DNA from 3 places in the Neisseria perflava genome. Region 2 is predicted to be linked to each of the others. Evidence: predicted binding sites of a transcription regulator. Region 2 holds the regulator's gene; each other region holds the start of a gene.
The links. Region 2 encodes FNR, which switches genes on or off when oxygen is low (the NO sensors DNR and NnrR bind a similar motif). Its sites were predicted from a motif close to TTGATNNNNATCAA; they were not measured.
Positions count from the first base shown of each region.

Region 1: a site for FNR is predicted at 4,494-4,507, ahead of CYJ98_RS02260 (formate/nitrite transporter family protein). Genes of this name have one in related genera too.
Region 3: a site for FNR is predicted at 3,620-3,633, ahead of gnd (decarboxylating NADP(+)-dependent phosphogluconate dehydrogenase). Genes of this name have one in related genera too.

Region 1 covers NZ_CP136962.1:498,060-504,042, forward strand. Annotated here, with positions in the region: gene CYJ98_RS02240 (FAD-binding protein) at 1-160, opposite strand, end outside; gene CYJ98_RS02245 (2Fe-2S iron-sulfur cluster-binding protein) at 160-798, opposite strand; gene CYJ98_RS02250 (fumarate hydratase) at 1,650-3,173, shown strand; tRNA gene CYJ98_RS02255 (tRNA-Pro) at 3,328-3,404, shown strand; gene CYJ98_RS02260 (formate/nitrite transporter family protein) at 3,557-4,348, opposite strand; gene yciA (acyl-CoA thioester hydrolase YciA) at 4,595-5,029, opposite strand; gene pip (prolyl aminopeptidase) at 5,154-5,983, shown strand, end outside.
Region 2 covers NZ_CP136962.1:153,532-159,514, forward strand. Annotated here, with positions in the region: gene CYJ98_RS00675 (hypothetical protein) at 6-338, opposite strand; gene hemN (oxygen-independent coproporphyrinogen III oxidase) at 470-1,891, opposite strand; gene fnr (fumarate/nitrate reduction transcriptional regulator Fnr) at 2,054-2,788, shown strand; gene CYJ98_RS00690 (CysB family HTH-type transcriptional regulator) at 2,875-3,825, opposite strand; gene CYJ98_RS00695 (OmpA family protein) at 4,268-5,029, shown strand; partial or broken gene CYJ98_RS00700 (DUF4149 domain-containing protein) at 5,166-5,594, opposite strand; gene greA (transcription elongation factor GreA) at 5,693-5,983, opposite strand, start outside.
Region 3 covers NZ_CP136962.1:1,971,208-1,977,190, forward strand. Annotated here, with positions in the region: gene lpxC (UDP-3-O-acyl-N-acetylglucosamine deacetylase) at 475-1,389, shown strand; gene ggt (gamma-glutamyltransferase) at 1,627-3,396, opposite strand; gene gnd (decarboxylating NADP(+)-dependent phosphogluconate dehydrogenase) at 3,878-5,326, shown strand; gene CYJ98_RS09200 (D-2-hydroxyacid dehydrogenase) at 5,521-5,983, opposite strand, start outside.

The DNA of each region.
Region 1 (5,983 bases), 340 kb from region 2:
GGCCGATAGGCAGTTTCACACGTGCATTTGCCTGATAGTCAGGGTGAAATTGGCTCAGTAATTCGTTTTTTTCAGGTAAATCGCCGCGCAGCTCCAATGAGGACGCACGCAGGTTGGCAAGGGCAGTTTCGTAGTCTATGCCTTGGATTTTGTTAACCATTACACTGACTCCTCTTCAAATTCGACTTTCATTTTGCCGCTGTCGATTTCGCGCAGGCGGCGCATCAAATCCACAGGACGCAATGTGCGCGCCGCTTTCATACGGCGGGCGAACAAGCCCAAGTGGTTCGGACGGATGTGTTCAGGGCAGGAGAGGGTGCAGAGGTTGCACATCACGCATTGGTCAAAGGTCAGCGCAGCCGCACTGAAATCGCCGGAAACTACCTGCGCTACGCCGTTTTCCACTTGCAAACCTTTAGGACAGGCTCGATTACAGCCGCCGCAATGACGACAGTTTTGCGCTTCGGGGAAGGCTTTGGCGGTATCGTCCAACCAGTTCCAGCCGTCGCCAATCTCGCTTACGTCGTAATATTGGATATGCTCCGGAATAAAGTAGTCCAAGAAGCTGACCTGCATCCCTTCTTCGACTTTGGTTTCACACGCCAACGCAGTCGTTACCTCGCGCTCGCCTTCTTTACGAATCATGCAGCGGCAGGAACCGCATACGCCTTGACCCATGCAGCCGACGTTGGCAGTAATCGCATTGCCTGAACGTGCATAGGCTTGGATGATTGACGAATCGGCGGAAGCTTTGACTTCGTGGCCGTCTATGGTCAGGGTTAACAAATTTTCACTCATGATTTGTTCCTGTGAAATTGGAAGTTGGAATAGTGGATAATTTGGTTAATTGTATTTTTATTACATTTATTGCGTATGAGGAAAATATCCAAGTGATTTACTCGGAAATTCTTTTAAAATCAATGTTTATCTCTATAAGGCAAAGTGTATCAGAATTTGTTGAATTTGATGATAGGGAGGAATTGGTATTGCTTAAGGAGAAGATTGTAAACAAAATATGCCTATTATTTAGACAAATTAATCATTTATATTTGATTTTAAAGGTAAAAGAAAATTACCTTTTCAGTATATTTGCAAAAATAATCTAATATTTACTAGTAGAAATCATTATTATATCTTAAGGTTTAATATATAACTTATTGTATATATTAGATAATATTAATTTTGTAAACAAACGAAAAGGCTGTTATAAAATTTCAGAAAATTAAATAAGTTTGACATCCGTCAAGAAGGTTGAGGGAGGAAATGACATAAATTTTACAATTGTGTATCGTATTAAAAAATAAAATGGCCGTCTGAAATGGAGATGGTTCTCTTTTAAATACAGGTTACTAAATTGTTTACTTAGATGTGCAGGGCAAATATTTCAGACGGCCTGCAATAAGGTTATCGTTTAAAAATAATGTAATTTTATTTCTATGTAAGTGAATGGCCAGTAGATATAGGTTATCAATAACCAAGTGATTCAATATGTTATTAAATTCTATTTAAATCAATAAGGTATGAAAATGATATTGTCTGGATTATTCATTTGAAAGCACTATTACGCTATTGAAGGCCGTCTGAAAAATCGGTCTCTTAAAAAAATAAACAAACCCTTCCTACCATGACTCCCGAAAAGGAACACAATCATGACCGTCATCAAGCAAGAAGACTTTATCCAAAGTATTTTCGACGCTTTTCAATTCATCAGCTACTACCATCCTAAAGACTACATTCAGGCTTTATACAAGGCTTACCAAAAAGAAGAGAACCCTGCCGCCAAAGATGCGATGGCGCAGATTTTGGTCAATAGCCGTATGTGTGCCGAAGGCCATCGTCCGATTTGTCAGGATACCGGTATTGCGACCGTATTCTTGAAAGTGGGCATGGATGTACAGTGGGACGCCGAGATGAGCGTACAGGAAATGGTTAACGAAGGCGTACGCCGTGCATACACCTATCCTGACAACAAACTGCGCGCCTCTGTATTGGCCGACCCGGCAGGCAAACGTCAAAATACCAAAGACAACACCCCTGCCGTTGTACACATGGAAATCGTAAAAGGCGACAAAGTTGAAGTCACTTGTGCAGCCAAAGGCGGCGGTTCTGAAAACAAAACCAAAGTTGCCATGCTCAACCCTTCAGACAATATCGTTGATTGGGTATTGAAAACCGTTCCTCAAATGGGTGCCGGCTGGTGTCCTCCGGGCATCTTGGGTATCGGCATCGGCGGTACGCCTGAAAAAGCAGTGTTGATGGCCAAAGAAAGCCTGATGAGCCATATCGATATTCAGGAGCTCAAAGAAAAAGCCGATTCAGGTGCAGAATTGTCTACAACCGAAGCCCTGCGCTTGGAACTCTACAAAAAAGTAAATGCCTTGGGCATCGGCGCACAAGGTTTGGGCGGTTTGAGCACCGTGCTGGATGTCAAAATCCTTGACTACCCAACCCACGCGGCTTCCAAACCGATTGCCATGATTCCAAACTGCGCGGCAACCCGCCACATCGAATTTGAATTGGACGGTTCAGGCCCGGCTAAACTGGAAGCCCCATCTTTGGAAGACTGGCTGGATTTGACTTACAGCCCTGACAACGGCAAACGTGTCGATGTCAACAATCTGACCAAAGAAGAAGTGGCCACATGGAAAACTGGCGACGTGTTGTTGTTGAACGGTAAAATCCTGACCGGCCGCGATGCCGCACACAAACGTCTGGTTGACATGCTCAATAAAGGCGAAGAGTTGCCGGTAGATTTCACCAACAAACTGATTTACTACGTTGGCCCGGTTGATCCAGTCCGTGACGAAGTAGTTGGTCCGGCTGGTCCGACTACTTCCACCCGTATGGATAAATTTACCCGCCAAATGCTGGAACAAACCGGCCTCTTGGGTATGATCGGTAAATCCGAACGCGGCGCAGCAACTTGCCAAGCCATTGCCGATAACAAAGCCGTTTACCTGATGGCTGTCGGCGGCGCGGCATATTTGGTTGCCAAAGCCATTAAAGCATCTAAAGTCTTGGCGTTCCCAGAATTGGGTATGGAAGCGATTTACGAATTTGAAGTCAAAGATATGCCTGTGACCGTTGCGGTGGATAGCAACGGCGAATCGGTTCACGCCATTGCGCCAAAACAATGGCAGGCCAAAATCGGTATTATTCCGGTTGAAGCTTGATATTTGCCTGGATAATCAAAGGCCGTCTGAACGATTTCAGACGGCCTTTTTTTACTTACAAATAATTCAAATGTTTTCAAACGAGTAAATTTCCCTTTCTAAAAAGCACTTGTCAAAATCAGCGTTTGAAACTAGAATTCACAGCTTATCGAGTCGGAGTGTGGCGCAGTCTGGTAGCGCACTTGCATGGGGTGCAAGGGGTCGAAGGTTCGAATCCTTTCACTCCGACCAAAGAATTGGAAAGAGCCGTTTTGAAAACGGCTCTTTTTTCGTTTGGATGATTTATCTGAATAATGTGTCCGAATAGATTTTAAAACTGGATACCAATGCCGTCTGAAACAAAACCTGCTTAAAAAGCAGGTTTTGTTGTTTTCAAAGCAGAACTATTCGGCACTATCTTTCAGCATGTCTTTATAAGTATAAAGATAAGACGCGCCGACAAAGGATGCGCCACCGACGACATTGCCCAGGAATACGGGAATCATGTTGAAGAAAAATTGTCCCCATGTGATGTTTGCGCCTGCCAAAATTCCGGCGGGGATAACGAACATATTGGCGACAAGGTGTTGGAAGCCGTTTAATACGAAAATCATGACGGGGAACCAAATGGCCAGCATTCGTCCGGTTGTGTTTTTAGCGGCAAAGTGCAACCACGCGCCCATGCAGACCATCCAGTTACATGCTACTGCTGATACAAAAGCACGGCCGAAATCCATATGGACTTTTGCTTCCGCCACGGCAATGGTCTTTTCTGCCATGCTGCCTTCAATCATACCGACATAGTATCCGAGGAAAAACGCCATCGCCAGCGTGCCCACCAAATTGCCCATGCAGACGATAACCCAGTTGCGCAGCAGCATTTTGGAGGAAATCCGTCCGGCCAATCTGCCTAAAGACATAATCATCATGTTGCTGGTTACCAGTTCGCCGCCGCCAAGTAGGATACAAATCAAGGCGATAGGGAACACGGCTGCGCCGAGTAAAGTGGCAAAACCGCCCCATTCGTGCGGAATGCCGCTGACTACTTTTAAATAGGCAAGATATCCAAAGCCGATGTATCCGCCGGCCAAAATGCTCAAGATTGCCAGAGTGGGGATGCTGGATTGTGCTTTGGCGCAGCTTTTGTCGAGAACAACCTGTAAAATTTCCTGTGGGTATAAATCGCGCGAAGCCATGATGTTCCTTAAAGTGGGTTGAGGAGGAAACGCCGTTTCAAAAGTGGCGTAAACTGTCGCGGTAGGGCAGTGTTATAAGGAGCCGGTGTACGGTCTTTGTTTTATCAATCAGTCTGAATTAAACCTAAAAAACAGATACTTCGCCTTGCTTTAGCTCAAAAGAAATATTATTACATTTTGCTTCTGTATTAAAAAAGGCCGTCTGAACGTTGAGGTTTCAGACGGCCTTGTGTTGATTTTTTAAACTTACAAATGTGCCAGCTTTGCATTGCCTTCACGAGGAATAGGGCGCGGATTGCCTTGTGAATCGATGGCGACGTAAGTGAACACGGCTTCGGTGACCAGTTGGCGGTCTTCCGTTACCATATCGTTCATCAAAGTCTTCACCCATACTTCGATTTTCAGTTGCAAAGAAGTATTGCCTACTCGGACGCAATGACCGTAGCAGCACACGACGTTGCCGACTTTTACCGGTCTGATGAAATTCATTTCTTGAACAGCCACGGTTACAATTCGTCCCTGTGCGATTTCTGCCGCCAAAATACCGCCGCCCAGATCCATTTGCGACATAATCCAGCCGCCAAAGATATCCTGATTAGGATTGGTATCGCGCGGCATGGCTACCGTACGCAATAAAAGTTGTCCTTTGGGTGCAGCATGTGTTTGTTTGTTGTCAGTCATAAAAAATCCTGTCAAAAAAGTGCTATTTTACGCCATTTGTGGCGATAAACCTATGTAGGCCGTCTGAAAAATCAGCAGGCAAAGTGTTACAATCAACATATTCATCAGACAAAGGAGAAAGCTTATGCATCCGATTCAAGAACCACGAAATAGCGGCCTTTTGCGCGTATCCGACATTCACGAAATCTACTGGGAAGAATCAGGCAATCCTGATGGTCATCCCGTGATTTTCCTGCATGGCGGCCCCGGAGCAGGGGCATCACCTGCCTGTCGCGGCTTTTTTAATCCAGATCATTTCCGAATCGTCATTATCGACCAACGCGGTTGCGGACGCTCCAAACCCTATGCCTGTATCGAAGACAATACCACATGGGATTTGGTTGCCGATATTGAAAAAGTACGCGAAATGCTCGGTATTCAAAAATGGCTGGTTTTCGGCGGCTCATGGGGCAGCACCTTGTCGCTGACTTATGCCGAAACCCATCCCGAGCGCGTCAGCGGCTTAGTTTTGCGCGGTATTTTCCTGTGCAGGCCGTCTGAAATGGCATGGTTGAACGAAGTAGGCGGCGTCAGCCAAATTTATCCGGCTCAATGGCAAAAATTCATCGCCCCCGTAGCCGAAAACAAACGCAAAACCCTAATCAAAGCCTACCATGAAATGCTGTTCAGCGAAGATGAAGCCACGCGCCTCAAAGCAGCCAAATCATGGGCAGATTGGGAAAGCTACCTTATTCAGTTTGAACCCAAAGACGTGGATGAAGACCCGCAAGCCTCCCTTGCCATCGCAAGAATGGAAAACCATTACTTCGTAAACGAAGGCTGGTTGCAGGGCGATAAAGCCATCTTGGCAAACATCGACAAAATCCGCCATATCCCAACCATCATCGTCCAAGGCCGCTACGACCTATGCACCCCGATGCAAAGCGCGTGGGAGCTCTCGCAAGCCTTCCCTGA
Region 2 (5,983 bases):
GCATTTTATGACTTAATCAGTTTGCGCAAAGACTGATTGTTGTATTTGATATCGGCAATCAGCCGGTCATATTGGTGCATTCTACGGAGCGAGCGGGTAATCAGATAGACCGAGAAAATAATCAAGCTGATGTTCATCAGACTGACCAGTACGAGCAAAGGCCAAACATCAACGGCCTCGTACCATTTCGATGTCGCAATCAGCGCACTGAAAATAGACAAAGGGAGTGCGAAAACGGCAATACCTGTACGCATGATAGCAAGTGCCGTGCGTTTTTCAGCAAGGAGAAGCTGTACTTGATTGATGCTGAGGATATCGTTTTGCTGTTCGGTAACCATAGGATACGCGCCTATACAAATTAACTTTGAATTCTGATAAAGCGGAAAATATGGTTTTATGTTACCCGAAAGTATTGAAAATAAAAACAAAGGTCGTCTGAAAATTTTCAGACGACCTTTCCCATTTCTGTTTATACGGTTTGCGAGTATTTGGCTTTGGTTTCTTTATGGCGCAAATGGTAGTCGAACACCATGGCGATGTTGCGGATCAGGAAACGGCCCTTCGGCGTAACGGTCAGGCCGTGCGGTTTGAGGCGGACCAGACCGAGGGTTTCCAGTTGTTTCATATCTTCCAGTTCCGCTACAAAATAGCGGCTAAACGGAATGCCGAACACGCTTTCGTAAATTTGATAATCAAGCGAGAAGCGGCACATCAAATCCTGAATGATGTTGCGGCGCAGAATGTCGTCTTGATTAAGCTGGTAGCCGCGCATAATCGGTAGATATCCGGCATCGAGTGCGGCGTAATAGGCATCGATGTCGCGCTCGTTTTGGGAGTAGGTGCTGCCGATTTTGCCGATAGAGGAGACGCCGATCGCCACCAAGTCGCAGTCGGCATAGGTCGAGTAGCCTTGGAAGTTGCGTTGCAGGAAGCCTTCTTTGAGGGCGATGGAGAGTTCATCATCAGGTTTGGCAAAGTGGTCCATACCGATGAAAACGTAGCCGCGCTCAGTCAGGGTTTGGACGCAATATTGCAGCATATCGAGTTTTTCTTCGCTGCCGGGGACAACATTGGTGTCGATACGGCGTTGCGGTTTGAAGATATGCGGCAGGTGGGCGTAGTGGTAAAGGGCAAGGCGGTCGGGATCGAGGGATAAGACCGTATCGATGGTGGTTTTGATGCTTTCGGTGTTTTGGTGCGGCAGGCCGTAAATCAAATCGACGCTGACTGATTTAAACCCGGCTTCACGCGCGGCATCAATCACTTCTTTGGTTTCTTCGTAGCTTTGGATACGGTTGACGGCTGCCTGCACTTTAGGGTCAAAGTCTTGAATGCCTACACTCATGCGGTTGAAACCGAGTTTGCCCAACTTGAGGACGGTTTCGCGGCTGACTTTGCGCGGGTCGATTTCGATGGAGTATTCGCCGTTGGGGATGAGCTGGAAGTATTTGCGGATCATTTCGAAGACGCGTTCGAGTTGGTCGTCGCTCAGGAATGTGGGCGTGCCGCCACCGAAGTGGAGCTGCGCGAGCTGGTGTCTTCCGCCTAAATGCGGTGCCAGCAATTCCATTTCTTTTTCCAGATACTGGATATAGGCATCGGCACGGCTTTTGTCTTTGGTAATGATTTTATTGCAGCCGCAGTAATAGCAGATGGTATTGCAGAAGGGAATGTGGATGTAGAGTGAAAGGGGTTTGTTGAGCGCGCCCATGTTGCGCAGGTTTAAAGCTTGGATATATTCGGCTTCTTTAAAGCCTTCATGGAAGCGGTCGGCGGTCGGATAGGATGTATAACGTGGACCGCTTGATGGCAAACTGGCAATCAATTCGCGGTCGAATTCCGGTAATTCATTGTTTGTGTTGGTGTTATTTGAGATGGGGATGATTTTCATGGTCGGGGCTTGTAGTATGAAGTAAGGAAATTAGGGAAAATTTTAGTCAAAATTTCGATAGTTTGGTAGAATGCCTCATAATGATATGCCGACTTTGACATGGGTCAATAGTTATTCGGCTTAATCAGGGATTGAGAGAACTAAGCAAATTAAAGGTGCGTTATGGCTACACACAATGCAACACATCAAATGAAAACCTTGTGTTCCACATGTTCTTTACGCGAGCTGTGTTTGCCTGTCGGACTGATGCCTAACGAATTTTCACAATTAGACGCGGTTATTCGTCAAAGCCGCCGTCTGAAAAAAGGTGAATACCTGTTCCGTGCCGGCGAGCCGTTTACCTCTTTGTTTGCCATCCGTGCGGGCTTCTTTAAGACAACAGTCGCCAGCCAAGATGGACGAGATCAGGTAACCGGCTTTTTTATGTCGGGCGAGCTGATCGGTATGGATGGGATTTGTTCCCATATTCACAGCTGTGATGCTGTGGCTTTGGAAGACAGCGAGGTATGCGAGCTTCCGTTTACACATATTGAAGAACTTGGACAGGATATTCCCAGTCTTCGTTCTCACTTTTTCCGCTTAATGAGTCGCGAAATTGTTCGAGATCAGGGCGTTATGTTGCTTTTGGGCAATATGCGCGCTGAAGAGCGATTGGCGGCATTCTTGCTCAACTTGTCCCAGCGTCTCTATTCACGAGGTTTTGCCGCTAATGATTTTATTTTGCGGATGTCGCGTGAGGAAATCGGCAGCTATTTGGGGCTGAAACTGGAAACAGTCAGCCGCACCTTGTCTAAATTCCATCATGAAGGCTTGATTTCGGTTGAACACAAGCACATCAAAATCTTAGATGCGACAACCTTGAAGAAAATGGTTTCCGGTTGTTCGCACGCTATCTGAATCTTAGGCCGTCTGAAATATTTCAGACGGCCTTTTTAACAAGAATTAAAGAATAATTGTTAAGTTACGCAAGTGATAGTCAGATATTAAATTGAAAAATCTTCAACAACCGGCGTGTACAGAATGCGGTTGACTACTTCTCTGGTCAGTTTCGGTGCAAACATCTGGATAAAGTCATACGCGTAACCGCGCAGGTAGGTATCGGTGCGTAAGGCTATCCAAGTGGGTGACGGTTCAAATAAGTGTGCCGCATCAATCAGCTGTAAATCTTGATCGACTGCGGGATCGTACGCCATTTTCGCCATTAACCCAACGCCCAAACCTAAGCGGACATACGTCTTCAATACATCTGTATCGGCAGCCGATAAGGCAACATCAGGTTGCTCAATATGCGCTTTATTAAATGTACGCGCAATGCTGCTGCCGGAATTAAAAGCAAATTCGTAAGTAACCAGCGGAAAAGAAGCCAAATCTTCAAGGCTTAAAGGATTGCGGCAGTCCAAAAGAGGGTGGTCATGCGGAACAATGACGGCATGGTTCCATTCATAGCAGGGCAGTTTGCCCAACTCAGGATGATCATCAATCTGTTCGGTAATAATTGCCAAATCAGCTTCGCCGCTGCTGACCATTTGCGCAATGGCAGAAGGGCTGCCTTGTTTGATGGTCAAATTGACCTTGGGGTAGTTTTTGACAAATTCCGCAACGATTTTGGGCAAGGCATAACGCGCCTGGGTATGCGTTGTCGCGATGGTCAGCGAGCCGCTGTCATGATCGGTAAACTCGCTGCCGATATTTTTAATGTTTTGTACATCGCGCAAAATTCGTTCCGAAATTTCTAACACGGCTTTGCCCGGTTGCGAAACGGAAACCACACGCTTGCCGCTGCGGATAAAAATTTGGATACCCAATTCTTCTTCAAGCAGGCGGATTTGTTTGGAAATGCCGGGTTGGGATGTAAAAAGCGCATCGGCAGCCTCGGAGACATTCAGATTGTGCCGGTAAACTTCAAGGGCGTAACGTAATTGTTGCAGTTTCATGGTAGCAGTATCGGATACGTTGTTATTGTGGATTTTGTGCGACAAACGGTCTGTAATTTAACATATTTTGCCCGGTTTTGCCCTGAGTTTTGAAAACGCTTGTTTTTAATGAAAATATCTTTTAATGATATGAAAACAGGAAATCTGTGAATGAAAGGGGGATGAAGTTTTGTTGTTTTTGTACAACTTGGAGCGGGTGAATTGGCTGATTTTGCCCTAAATTAATGACACAAGATTGATTTTTCGGCATGATTAACTACTAGGAAGCAGGCACTTCATAATTGTTTGAAGGCATCGAGTATTGACAGTTTGCCTTGCGCTTCTTTATAGTGCAACCTGATATATCCGATTTGCCGCTGTTTTGATACTGCGGCCTGTATATTGGTACTTTGCAGCGGTTGCTTTCCTAGTCCGCCGCATAACAATTTGATGAGGGAATAAAATGACCAAACAGCTGAAATTAAGCGCATTGTTCGTTGCCTTGGTTGCCTCTGGCACCGCTATGGCCAGCGAAGCGCATACCAAACACGGTTACACCGTAAGCAGCCAATCTCAAGAAATCGTCCGTAACAACTACGGCGAATGCTGGAAAAACAGCTACTTCGACAAAGCTACCCAAGGCCGTGTTGAATGTGGTGACCGCGAAGCAGTTGCTCCTGTACAACAAGCTCCTGAGTATGTTGATGAAACTGTTTCCCTGTCTTCTAAAACTCTGTTCGGCTTCGACAAAGACAACCTCCGTCCTGAAGCTCAAGAAAACCTCAACGCTTTGGCCCAACGCCTGAGCAACGAAAGCGTACAAACCGTACGTGTTGAAGGTCATACCGACTTCATGGGTTCTGAACAATACAACCAAGCTCTGTCTGAGCGTCGTGCCAACGTAGTTGCTAACTACTTGGTAGGCCGTGGCGTTGCTTCTAGCAAAATCTCTGCAGTAGGTCTGGGCGAATCTCAAGCTCAAATGACTGCTACTTGTGAAGCTGAAGTTGCTAAACTGGGCAAAAAAGTTTCTAAAGCTAAGAAACGTGCTGCTCTTATCGCTTGTATCGAACCTGACCGTCGCGTTGATGTTAAAATCCGCAGCGTTGTTACTCGTCAAGTTGCTCCAGGTCAAACTATCGAAGGTCAAGGCGAATTGCCTGCTACTGATGAAGGTTGGATCCCAGCTCCTTACAATGGCGTTCACGGTTACGCTAAACCTTAATTGGTTTGTGAAAAATGCCCTGCAATATGCAGGGCATTTTTTTTATGGCTTATATTTGAATAATCAGGAAATTCATGATTCAAAATAAAAGGCCGTCTGAAAGATTTATTTTCAGACGGCCTTTTATTAAAACAGCTTAGTTTGGCTTGGGCCATTTCCATACGCAAACAGCGGCGAGTATTGTGCAAATCAAAAAGATGATACTGGATAAGCCGTGCCAAACACCGAATGTTCCGCCTACTAGGGACAGCAGCCAGTTATCCAGCCCGTACTTGTGTGCCTCGATAACCGGCGTAACCAAAAGATGGTTGCAGGCTAAGAGTAGCTAAAGTACTAAGATCCACCAAGAAAGTGAGGCCAGCTGTTTTCTGAAAAAGGCATAGGCTGCGCCAAAAATAACTAGACCACATATCGCTGTAATAGCAAACAAAATGCCGGCAATTTCTCCTGCCTGCATTTTGGGCAGGAGGCGGAACAGGATCAGGGCAGTAACATAGCCTGCTGTCAGCTGCATACCAAGCCACATGGCGGCAGCGGTTTGGATAATTTTGTATAGTAGATTCATTATGCTTCTCCTGGGAAGATTTTATTTTCTTTAATTATGGTGTTTTTAGGTACAGCAAAAGGCCGTCTGAAAATGTTTTCAGACGGCCTTTTGTTTATTTAAATATATTGCACGGCAATGATGTCATATTCACGCACGCCACCGGGTGCTTGAACTTCTGCAATATCGCCTTCTTCTTTGCCGATTAGGGCACGGGCAATGGGGGAGCCAACGTAGATTTTGCGTTCTTTGATGTCTGCTTCATCTTCACCGACGATTTGGTAGGTAACTTGTTCTTCAGTTTCCAAATCTTCCAGTGTCACAGTTGTGCCGAATACGATTTTGCCTTCGGCGTGGATTTCGGCAGGGTTGATGATGTGCGCCATAGAGAGTTTGTGTTCCAACTCGGC
Region 3 (5,983 bases), 530 kb from region 2:
TTTGATATTTTATTTCATAAAAACCATTTTCCAATCTTAAAAGTTTCATAAGCTTATGGAAATCATAAACTTAGTTCTATTCCTCCGTATTTTGCCATTTTTGTGTTGATCATTCAGTGTTTTTTTCAAATCATAATATTTTAATTTTTAAAATAATGATTTTGATGAAGAACCAAACCATCTGTGGATAACGGAATAACTTTCTTTAAAACCAATTTGATAGTCGCTTTTTATCTTTGAGGCCAACCCCAACTGAATGCCGGAATAAAAAAGGATAGAATCTTAGTTCTTCTATTTTTCTGTGGATAAAACCCAAATTACCCACTTCAATTTCACATGCTATTGTGGATAATTAAAATTTTGAAATTCACACCCGCAAAACATCCATATTGGCAAATACTATTAAAAATGATGGCTTGTTTTTTCCTTTTTAACGTATCATTTGCCCATCAGACTTTTTAAAAGGAAGCAATTATGCTGCAACGGACTTTAGCCAAATCAGTAAGCGTTACCGGCGTTGGCCTGCATTCGGGCGAAAGGGTCGCTCTGACTTTGCATCCTGCCGAAGAAAACAGCGGTATTTCGTTCCGCCGTACCGATTTAAGTGGGGAAATGGGCGAAATAATCAAATTGAATCCTTATTTGATCAACGATACCCGCCTCTCTTCAACCATCGTTACCGATAAAGGCGTGCGCATCGGCACGATTGAACACATTATGTCGGCTCTGTCTGCCTATGGCATCGACAATGCCTTGATTGAATTGAACGCGCCTGAAATTCCGATTATGGACGGCTCCAGCCTGCCGTTTATTTACCTATTACAAGATGCAGGCGTTGTCGATCAAAAAGCCCAAAAACGTTTTCTAAAAATCCTCAAACCCGTTGAAATCAAAGAAACCGGAAAATGGGTGCGCTTTACGCCTTATGACGGCTTTAAAGTTACTTTAACCATCGAATTTGACCATCCCGTATTCAATCGCAGCGCACCTACTTTCGAGATTGATTTTGCAGGAAAATCCTATATCGATGAGATTGCCCGCGCCCGTACCTTCGGCTTTATGCACGAAGTGGAAATGATGCGCGCCCACAATCTCGGACTGGGCGGCAATTTGAACAATGCCATCGTGATTGACGACATGGATGTTTTGAATCCGGAAGGTTTGCGTTATCCCGATGAATTTGTCCGCCACAAAATCCTGGATGCGATTGGCGATTTGTACATTGTCGGCCATCCGATTATCGGTGCATTTGAAGGTTACAAATCAGGTCATGCCATCAATAATGCACTGTTGCGTGCCGTTTTGGCAGATGAAAGCGCTTACGAATGGGTTGAGTTTGCCGATGACGAAGACTTGCCTAGTGCTTTTCACGAGTTGCCGGCAGCCTGATAGAAAATAGACAAAACAGTCCAATAAAAAGGCCGTCTGAACCTTTCAGACGGCCTAAATCATGTTGTTTTCCACAAGTAATTATCCACATATTCATATCTTTTATCTTATTGAAAAATAAAAATATTAAAATTTAATGTTATTCTTATACACATCTTATCCATATATTTTCCCAAACTAAAAAGGCCGTCTGAAACGAAGCTGTTCAAACGGCCTTTACATGTCAAACCGACAATATCAATCGCCCATGACCTTGCCTTCACGGCGTGGGTCGGCGCCACCGAGCAAACCGTCCTTGCCGATCACAATGCCTTGCACGCCAGAATTCAAATCGCGGATTTGGACTTTGTAGCCCAATTTTTCCAACGCAGCCGCTTTATCCGCAGCAGCGGTTTTTTCCTCGATTTCATACTGGCTGCCGCGATTGAGCATATTCGGCAGTGAAATTGCCGTCTGAATGTCCATATCCCAATCGATATGCGCAACCAGTGTTTTAGCAACAAAACCGATAATGCGGCTGCCGCCCGGTGAACCGACCGCCATATAAGGTTTTCCGTCTTTCATCACAATAGTCGGCGCCATCGAAGAACGCGGACGTTTGCCACCGGCAACACTATTTGCCACCGTTTTACCGTCCGCGCCGACAGGGTTGAAGGCAAAATCGGTCAATTCATTGTTGAGCAGATAACCGTTTGCCATCAGCCCCGAACCGAACGCGTTTTCAATCGAAGTCGTCATCGACACGACATTGCCGTCTTTATCCACAACCACCAAATGGCTAGTGGACGGCAGCTCGATCGCCATGCCTTGCGCGTATTCCTTGCCGAACTTACCTGCCTGAATAGTTTCCAATGCCTTGTCAGCTTTGCGGATTTCTTCGGCACGCGGTTTCAAATAAGCCTGTGAAATCATGACTCGGGTCGGAACATTCACAAACTTGGGATCACCGACATAATAATCGCGGTCGGCAAACGCAATCCGCGACGCATCGCCTATCCAGCGCCAACTGTGGATATTTTCCGCGCCCAACGTTTTCATATCCTGATTCTGCAATACGCCCAAAATCTGCCCCAAAGCGATTGCGCCGGAACTTGGCGCGCCCATGCCGCAAACTTCATATTCACGATACGGCGCACAAACCGGCTTACGCTCGATAACTTGATAGTTTTTCAAATCCGCCATGCTGATTTTGCCGGGATTATCCACAGCACCGGTAACGGCACGGACAATATTTTGCGCCTGCATTCCCTGGTAAAACGGCGCACTGCCTTTTTCCGCCAACAGGCGCACAGAACGCGCAAATTCAGGATTTTTCAAAACCGTTCCCGCAGCCAAAGGTTTGCCGTCGGGTAAGAAATAGGCAGCAGTTTGCGGATAACGTTGCAAGGGTTCCAAATTTTGTTCGATGGATTTCGCCATACGCGGAGAAACAGCAAAACCTTGTTCCGCCAAAGTAATCGGTTTCTCAAACAAACTTGCCCACGGCAATTTGCCGTAACGCTTATGGACATCTTCCAGCAGCTTCGGAATCCCCGGCACACCGACCGAACGGCCGCCGACCACCGCTTTCATAAAGCCCATCGGTTTGCCGTTTTCGTCCAAGAAAAGTTCCGGCGTTGCCGCTTTCGGCGCTGTTTCACGGGCATCAAACGTCGTCAGCTTTTTCGCCTTATTGTCCCAATACACCAAAAACGCACCGCCACCCAATCCGGAAGACTGAGGCTCAACCAGTCCCAAAGTTGTCTGCATGGCAATCATCGCATCTATCGCACTGCCGCCGCGCTTCAAAATTTCATAACCGGCTTCAGTTGCCAGCGGATTGGCAGACGCCGCCATATAATGCTTGGCGCGGATTAACTTCTGCTCCGTCAGCCCTGTTCCTTGCTCCGGCGCATGGTTATCCACAGATACAGAGGGCAGGGAAACTTGAGGCTTTTGAACTGGCTGTTGCGCACAAGCGGCCAAAATCAAAACAGATAACAGGTTAATACTAAAGGAAAACTTCATATGCACACCTTATTGAAATATTTTCAGACGGCCTTTTCCCAGCTTAAATAAAAGGAAATATGAAAATAGCTTGAAATAAAAAACCATTTGACTATTTCTCTAGTCAATCAGTTCCGATTAGAGAAGTATAAAACAAGCTAAGATTGTGCACAGGCAAAAAGTTACCCACAGAATGAAGCAGCAGGAAATTTTTATCCACATCTGCAAACAAGGTCGACCATACTTTATCCTCATCAAAAAATATCAGCTAAGTATTTGAAAAATTTTTGTAATTAAAGTTATCAACAAGCTGTGGCAGCACTCAATATCATCTTCTATTTATTATTTAAAATCTAATTTATAGTTTGTTTTCCCAAAGGCAAAGGCCGTCTGAAACGTAAAGGTATCTTTTCAAAAAATTAAAAAGTTAAGGATTGTTAAAAAGTTGTAAATCAGCTAGAGTTACGCTTGATAAATTTAATCAATAATGGAGTTTCACCAAATGAAAGGCGACATTGGCGTTATCGGCCTTGCCGTGATGGGGCAAAACCTGATTCTCAACATGAACGACAATGGTTTTAAAGTTGTTGCATTCAACCGTACGACCAGCAAAGTAGATGATTTTTTAAACGGCGCAGCCAAAAATACCAATATTATCGGCGCATATTCACTGCAAGATCTGGTTGATAAATTAGAAAAACCACGCAAAATCATGATGATGGTGCGCGCTGGTTCTGTTGTTGACGATTTTATCGAGCAACTCGTTCCGCTTTTGGACGAAGGCGACATCATTATTGACGGCGGCAATGCCAACTATCCTGATTCCACCCGCCGTACACACGAGCTGGCCGCAAAAGGCATCCGCTTCATCGGTGCCGGCGTATCCGGTGGCGAAGAAGGCGCGCGTCACGGCCCATCTATCATGCCTGGCGGCGATGAAGCCGCATGGCCTGCCGTCAAACCGATTTTCCAAGCCATCTCCGCCAAAACGCCTCAAGGCGAGCCTTGTTGCGACTGGGTTGGCCGCGATGGTGCGGGCCACTTCGTCAAAATGGTGCACAACGGCATCGAATACGGCGATATGCAGTTGATTTGCGAAGCCTACCAATTCATGAAAGACGGTTTGGGCCTGTCTTATGACGAAATGCACCAAATCTTCAACGAGTGGAACAAAACCGAACTGGATTCTTATCTGGTCGAAATTACCGCCGCGATTTTGGGCTACAAAGATGAAAACGGCGAACCTTTGGTCGAAAAAATCCTCGATACTGCCGGACAAAAAGGCACAGGCAAATGGACCGGCATCAATGCCCTCGATTTGGGTATCCCGTTGACCCTGATTTCCGAAGCCGTATTTGCACGTTGCGTGTCCGCGTTTAAAGACCAACGCGCCCAAGCAAACAGCCTGTTTGGCAAAACCATTACCCCGATTGAAGGCGACAAAGCCGCATGGGTGGATGCCTTGCGCCAAGCCCTGTTGGCGTCCAAAATTATTTCTTATGCACAAGGCTTTATGCTGATTCGTGAAGCCAGCGAAAACAACGATTGGGCATTGAATTACGGCAATACCGCCCTTCTGTGGCGCGAAGGCTGCATCATCCGCAGCGCGTTCTTGGGCAACATCCGCGACGCATACGAAGCCAATCCTGATTTGGTGTTCTTGGGTTCCGATCCTTATTTCAAAGGCGTGTTGGAAACCTGTCTGCCTGCATGGCGCAAAGTGGTGGCCAAAGCGATCGAGTGCGGTATTCCGATGCCTTGCATGGCTTCTGCCATTACCTTCCTTGACGGCTACACTTCCGAACGCCTTCCCGCCAACCTGCTGCAAGCCCAACGCGACTATTTCGGCGCGCACACTTACGAGCGTACCGACAAACCGCGCGGTGAGTTCTTCCATACCAACTGGACAGGCAAGGGCGGCGATACTGCTTCAACTACATACGATATCTAATTTGTCCGGGCAAACAAAAGGCCGTCTGAGTATTTCAGACGGCCTTTTTAAGGGTTATCCACAATGAAGAATGAAACGATTTAACCTATTTTATAGATAACCTTATGAAATAAATAATGATTAATAAAGGCCGTCTGAATATTTCAGACGGCCTTTAAAATTGTTCACAACCTTATCAACAGGTTTTCCATAGATTAAACCAGATTTTGCGGATTGCCGGCCACGAAGCGGTTGATATTGTCCAAAAGAATGTCAAACAGACGGTTGGCGGCCTCTTGGCTTGCCCATGCAATGTGTGGCGTAACGATGAGGTTGGGCAGTCGGGCTTTCAGCAGAGGGTTGCCGTCGCGTGGCGGCTCTTGTGTCAACACGTCAAAACCTGCACCGCCGATTTGGCCGTATTTCAACGCCGCAACCAAAGCGGCTTCATCGACCAAGCCGCCGCGCCCGCAGTTGATGAGGATGGCACCGGGTTTCATTTGCTGCAATTCGGCTTCGCCTATCATGTTTGCCGTTTGTGGCGTGAGCGGGCAATTAAGTGACACGACATCGGCGGAGCGGATGGCTTCGTCAAAGGAAACATAGCCATCTCGGATGCTTTGGGCATTTTTATGTTCGGCGAACACGACATTCATTTTGAAAGCCTGAGCATAAGTT